Regions from separate parts of the Weizmannia sp. FSL W8-0401 genome, predicted to be linked through region 2. Evidence: predicted binding sites of a transcription regulator. Region 2 holds the regulator's gene; each other region holds the start of a gene.

Region 1 (2,274 bases), 290 kb from region 2:
CGTCCCGGTCCGGCTGAAGACAAGGATGTTCTGTCAGCCGTACGCGGAAAAGCTGCCGGATTAAAAACCGGCTCCCTTCCGGAAACTTCCGGGAGGGTTTGCTTTCCGTACAGGAGAAAGTCGTTTTTAGAAAAATAAAATATACATATTAATTTTAAAGGTGGGAATTTTTATTGTCAAGTGAAGCGGAAAGATTGCCATCATAATTTGTGTTGATCCCTTTCAGCCATGCAGCTTTTGCGGCGCAAAAAAGCCCGGTGGAAAAGGACGGCAAAAAGCGCCTGGATGCGGTCAGCATTTCAGGCGCTTATAGGTTACTCCAAATTCAATTCTTCCTGTCCTTCCACAGCTTCCTTTTCATCTGCAGCATTTTCGGTTTCATGGGAACCGGCATCTTCCGCCAGGTCGTAATGTTCCCGGATTTTTGCGGCAATCTCGTTTTTCAAATCCGCATTTTCCTTTAAAAACTGTTTCGCATTTTCACGCCCCTGGCCGAGCCGCTCGCCGTTATAAGCATACCAGGCCCCGCTTTTTTGGATGATGTCAAGGTCGCTTCCCATATCGACGATCTCGCCTTCTTTTGAGATCCCTTCTCCGTACATAATATCCACTTCTGCCGTTTTAAACGGAGGCGCTACTTTGTTTTTGACAACCTTGATTTTCGTTTTGTTGCCGACAATGTCGCTCCCTTGTTTGATCTGTTCGGCACGGCGCACTTCAAGGCGTACGGACGAGTAAAACTTGAGCGCGCGTCCGCCCGGTGTGACTTCAGGATTGCCGAACATCACGCCGACTTTTTCCCGGATTTGGTTAATGAAAATCGCAATCGTGTTTGATTTGTTGATCGCACCCGATAATTTCCGCAGCGCCTGGGACATTAGCCGTGCCTGGAGGCCGACATGGGAATCGCCCATTTCTCCTTCAATTTCCGCTCGCGGCACAAGCGCAGCAACAGAGTCAACGACAATAATGTCCACTGCGCCGCTGCGGACGAGCGCTTCTGCAATTTCCAGCGCCTGTTCGCCCGTATCCGGCTGGGACAGGAGCAGTTCATCAATGTTGACACCGAGCTTTTGGGCATAAACCGGGTCAAGTGCGTGTTCCGCATCAATAAAGGCAGCCTGTCCGCCCTGTGCCTGGACTTCCGCAATCGCATGCAGGGCAACCGTTGTTTTACCGGAACTTTCAGGGCCGTATATTTCAATGACGCGGCCGCGCGGGTAGCCGCCGACACCAAGGGCAATATCAAGCGCAAGCGAACCGGTCGGGATCGTGGAGACAACCCGGTCGGTCTGCTCGCCCAGCCGCATAATGGAACCCTTGCCAAATTGCTTTTCTATTTGTTTCAGAGCCTGGTCTAAGGCTTGTTGACGATCATTCACAAAATTTCCTCCTTTTATTCATCACGGACTCTTGAAAGCAATAAATCTATATCTATACTATACCCGTTTTTTCCGTGTTTGCCAAGCAAAATGTCGAACGCCTATTCGTCTCTTTTTTGCAAAAATCCGGCAAAAAAATGGGGTTTTTCCCCTGCAAAAATGGAAATTTCCCCGGCAAAAAGAGCCGAAAATTGAATTTTTGGCAAACAAATTTTTTCGTAAAAAGGCCGCTTCCGCCATTTGCAATGAGCAGAAGCGGCTTTCGGACTAAAGCAGTTTCAGCAAATGCCAGCAGCCGTATTTCACCGATCTCGTGCGGACGTTGTTCCGGGATCCGGAAAGTTCCAACAGATAGGCGGCCGTTTCTTTCCCTTTTATGGCAATGCCAATCCACACGGTTCCCGGCGGATGGCCTTCAAGGGGGTCCGGGCCGGCCACACCTGTAAAACTGATGCCAATGTCGGCATCCATGATGCTGCGGATATTTTCCGCCAGTTCTTTTGCACACTGGCTGCTGACGGCGCCGTACTTGTCAAGTGTTTCTTTTTTCACTTTGGCAAGCTTCATCTTCGCTTCGTTCGAATAGACAACAACGCCGCCTTTCAGCATCGTGCTGACACCCTGGATGGACGCCATTTCCGCTGCAAATTTGCCGGCAGTCAGGCTTTCCGCGCAGGCCAGCGTCAGCTGTTTTTCTGAAAGTTTTTCAAGCAGGGCCTCCATTAACGTCGTATCGTTATAACCGTAAAAATACGATCCGGCAATTTGCAAAATCTCTTTTTCCACTTGATCGATCATTTGGTTCGCCGTTGCCACCGACTGGTGTTTCGCCGTAATCCTGAGTGTCACTTCCCCTTCTTTCGCAAGCGGAGCAACAGTCGGATTGCTCTGG
Region 2 (2,274 bases):
CCTTTAAACTGGTGGTCAAGACAATTGCACGCAAACATGGCCTGCATGCGACGTTTATGCCGAAACCGTTGTTTGGCGTGAACGGTTCCGGGATGCACACCAATCTTTCGCTTTTTAAAGGAAAAGAAAATGCATTCTATGACCCGAACGATGCAGAACTGCAGCTGAGCGATACGGCATACCAGTTCATTGCCGGCATCATAAAGCATGCGCCGAACTTTACGGCTGTCACGAATCCGACGGTGAACTCCTATAAACGGCTTGTGCCGGGTTATGAAGCGCCTTGTTATGTTGCCTGGTCCGCTCGCAACCGCAGCCCGCTCATGCGGATTCCGGCTTCCCGCGGTTTAAGCACGCGCGTTGAGGTGCGCAGCGTTGACCCGTCTGCCAATCCGTATCTCGCGCTCGCCGTCCTGTTAAAAGCAGGGCTTGACGGCATCGCGAACAAATTGCAGGCGCCGGAACCGGTCGACCGCAACATCTATGTCATGACGAAAGAAGAAAGAGAAGAAGCCGGCATTGTCGACCTCCCGGGCACACTGCTGCAGGCGCTGGAAAACTTAAAATCGGATGATGTAATGGTAGACGCCCTTGGCGATCACATTCTCGAACACTTCCTTGAAGCTAAGGAAATTGAATGGGATATGTTCCGCACACAAGTCCACCAATGGGAACGCGACCAGTATATCGAAATGTATTAAGCAAGAAACCCCTTGAAGCGTAAGGCTTTGAGGGGTTTTTGTTTATCGGGCATTTTTGCGTCGAACGCCCAGAAAAACAAAATGCCCATTAATTGCCCCGATTTTTCCTTCGAAAATAGATTGGAAGCCCAGAAATCCTCAAGTGTCACAGGCATTTTTGCCATCAAACTCGCATATGCTCTATTAAAAAAGAAGCAGCCGAAACTGCTTCTTTTTGATCAGTGCACCATTTGCCTGTACAGCCCGATGACAACGCCGAGAATGGTGACGTTTTTCAATATGATCGGTTCCATTGTCTGGTTTTCAGGTTGCAGCCGGAAGTAGTCTTTTTCCTTGAAAAATCTTTTTACTGTCGCTTCATTTTCATCTGTCATAGCGACCACGATATCTCCGTTGTTTGCCGTCTGCTGGGAGCGGACAATCACATAATCGCCGTTTAAAATCCCGGCATCCACCATGCTGTCCCCTTCAATATCCAGCATGTAGACGGACTCGTCAGACGGGACAAGATGTTCCGGAAGCGGAAAATACTCTTCAATATTTTCTACAGCGGTAATCGGTATGCCTGCTGTTACTTTTCCGACAACAGGCACATTGACAACATTTTGGGCCGGTATTTCTTCATCATGGTCCAAAATTTCAATCGCTCTCGGCTTTGTAGGGTCGCGCCTGATCAGCCCTTTGCTTTCAAGCCTTGCGAGATGGCCATGGACAGTTGAACTGGAAGCAAGCCCGACTGCCTGGCCGATTTCCCGCACGGAAGGGGGATAGCCTTTTGTTTTGACTTCATGCTTGATGAAATCAAGTATCGCCTGTTGCCGTTTTGATAGTTTTGCCATTATTTCCACCTCGTCGCAGTTTTGTTTGGCACCCGCGCTGCGTACGGGGACGCAAACGGGAGGAATGCCATTATTTGCTATTATTATATCACATTGCAGAAGATAAAACAAACGTAAGTTCGAAAAAATGTTGACGAAAAACAGGCGTTCGTTTTATAATAGAACTGGTGATTGGACGAACGAATATTCGCGGGAGGAAGATGGAGATGTCACGATTATGGAAAAAGTATAACTATGTTATGATTTTAGCAGGGGTTGCGCTTGTTTTCGGATTTTTCATGATTGGAAGTCTGCGGGATCCATCCCCACACTATATCAAAATCAGCGTTACAGAGGGCGAGACGCTTTGGAATATCGCCGGTCAGTATGCAGAACAGGGCAAAATGTCGAGGGAAGCATTTATCAGCTGGGTTGAGCGCCATAATGGGATTAACGGCAACATGATCAAAGCCGGCGAAAAAATTGTCATTCCGGTAGAAAAAAATGAAATCAGGGATGATAAAAGGGAACTTGCGATGAAATCACAATGGGAGACGAAAAAATGAAAGTTGTTTTATATTGCAGAGTAAGCACGGAAAAAGAAAGCCAGGAAACTTCTTTGGCGAGGCAGCGGGAAGAGCTGGAGAAGCTTTCGGATTCCCGCGGTTTTCAAGTGGCCGGGGTGATCTGCGACCGGGCAAGCGGCTACGACCTGGACAGGCCCGGCATCCTTGAACTTCTTGATATCATTGGAA
Region 3 (2,274 bases), 690 kb from region 2:
GGAGACCGTCATTGCCGAGGCCGGCAGCTTGATGATGATGGAAGACGGCATCCGGATGGAAACGATTTTTGGCGACGGCTCGGGCGGCCAGGGCGGCGGCATTATGGGAAAACTGTTCTCTGCAGGAAAACGGCTGATCACCGGTGAGAGCCTGTTTATGACCGCCTTTACAAACGAAGCCCGTGATAAAAAGCATGCAGCGTTTGCAGCGCCGTATCCGGGCAAGATTGTGCCGATTGATTTAAGCGAACTGGGCGGGAAAATCATTTGCCAGAAAGATGCATTTTTGGCAGCGGCAAAAGGGGTCTCAGTCGGCATTGAATTTCAGCGGAAACTCGGAACCGGATTTTTCGGCGGGGAAGGGTTTATCATGCAGAAGCTTGAGGGAGACGGCTTTGCCTTTATCCACGCTGGCGGCACGATCCAGAAACGCGAGCTCGCACCCGGCGAAATATTGAGGGTGGATACAGGCTGTCTTGTCGCCATGTCAAAGACGGTAGATTATGACATTGAATTTGTCAAAGGGATCAAAACAGCCCTTTTTGGGGGAGAGGGCCTGTTCTTTGCCACTTTGCGCGGGCCGGGGTCGGTCTGGGTGCAGTCGCTGCCATTCAGCCGCCTGGCTAGCCGCGTATTTGCCGCAATGCCGGCAGCGGGCGGTTCGAAAGATGAAGGCAGCATGGCAAAAGGCTTGTTTAATTTGTTTGACGGGGATTAAGAGGTGTAAAAGCACTGCATTTTGCGGGACGTTTCCCGGAACAGGCAGTGCTTTTTTTTCGGCATTATACGTCTGGAAGCAGGAGCGCGCCCTGATGGCGGTTCGCGGCCCCGTCCGGACGGGAAGGGCATCCGGATTGGATAGGAAGGATTTTTCCGGGGGCGGGAACAGGCAGTGTTTTACGTGGAAGCGGGCATCCCCCGGCAGAAAAAAACAGGAAGCATATTTTTTAGGCAAAAATGCTTGATTCATAGCACAATATCCGTTACAATAAAAGAACAAATGTTCCTTGTCCGGCATCTTTCCGGATATGGGGGCCAATGAGCTCATCAAAAGGAAGTGAACCAATTGTCCCTTCGATTTATTACCGGGCGCCCCGGGACAGGAAAGACAACTTTCATCCAACGTGAAATCAGGCAGAAACTGCTTGGCGATCCGGGCGGGGCACCGCTCATTTACCTTGTTCCGGAGCAAATGACTTTTTTATCGGAAACACGGCTTGCGCATGAACCTGAACTGGGCGGGATGATCCGTGCCCAGGTGTACAGTTTTACGCGCCTTGCCTGGAAAATATTGCAGGAAGTCGGCGGGATCAGCCGTACCCATGTATCGAGCAGCGGATTAAATATGCTCATTCGGAAAATTTTGGAAGACCAAAAAGAAGAACTGTCGGTTTTCACGCGGGCGGCGGATAAGACGGGCTTTATTGACAATGTCGAACGCATTCTGACTGAGTTCAAACGGTTTTGCGTCTCGCCCGCACAGCTTCAGGAAAAACGCGCCTCAATCGGGGAAGCGGACGGGGGAAGAGTGCTTTCCGACAAGCTGCACGATTTGGAACGCGTATATCAGGCATATGAGCAAAAGCTGGAAGGCAAATACATTGATTCAGAAGATTACTTAAGGCTGCTTGCTTCTGCCATTGAAAAATCGCGCTATCTCCAAGATGCGGAAATTTATATAGACGGGTTCCATACTTTTAACCCGCAGGAATACCTGGTGATCGGGGAACTCTTGAAAAAATGCCGCCGCGTTACGGTTGCGCTCACAACGGACCGGGCTTTCCGCGGGAGGCAGCCGGATGATTTATACTTGTTCCGGATGCCGGGAGAAGCCTATGCACATATCTATGAACTGGCGCGCGCCTTTCAAATTGAAACGGAAGAAGACGTGGCGCTGTATGAACCGGCCCGTTTCAGGCATGAAAGTTTGCGCTTTTTGCAGTCCCGGTTTGAAGAACTGCCGTTTCCTTCTTTTCCGGGGGAAAGCAGCATCGAGATCTGGCAGGCGAACAACCGGCGGGCGGAAATCGAAGGCGTTGCCCGTTCTATCCGTGAAGCCGTCATGGAAGGCAGCTGCCGTTACCGTGATATTGCCATCCTTGTCCGCAACGGGGAGGCCTATCAGGATTTAATCGAAACGGTTTTTTACGATTATGATGTGCCGTATTTTATCGACAGAAAACGGCCGATGCTGAACCATCCGCTCATTGAACTGATCCGTTCGACTTTGGAAATCATCCGCGGCAACTGGCGTTATGAACCGGTTTTCCGTGC

The links. Region 2 encodes LexA, which represses DNA repair genes until DNA is damaged. Its sites were predicted from a motif close to CGAACATATGTTCG; they were not measured.
Region 1: the regulator LexA is predicted to act here: its motif matches at 1,477-1,490, upstream of recA (recombinase RecA).
Region 3: the regulator LexA is predicted to act here: its motif matches at 994-1,007, upstream of addB (helicase-exonuclease AddAB subunit AddB).

Annotation. Positions count from the first base shown of each region.
Region 1 is NZ_JBBPAG010000001.1:1,365,329-1,367,602, reverse strand. Features, by position in the region: gene recA (recombinase RecA) at 315-1,382, opposite strand; gene NSU00_RS06455 (competence/damage-inducible protein A) at 1,650-2,274, opposite strand, start outside.
Region 2 is NZ_JBBPAG010000001.1:1,650,584-1,652,857, reverse strand. Features, by position in the region: gene glnA (type I glutamate--ammonia ligase) at 1-701, shown strand, start outside; gene NSU00_RS07920 (hypothetical protein) at 698-868, opposite strand; gene lexA (transcriptional repressor LexA) at 920-1,540, opposite strand; gene yneA (cell division suppressor protein YneA) at 1,747-2,085, shown strand; gene NSU00_RS07905 (YneB family resolvase-like protein) at 2,082-2,274, shown strand, end outside.
Region 3 is NZ_JBBPAG010000001.1:955,665-957,938, forward strand. Features, by position in the region: gene NSU00_RS04385 (TIGR00266 family protein) at 1-718, shown strand, start outside; gene addB (helicase-exonuclease AddAB subunit AddB) at 1,067-2,274, shown strand, end outside.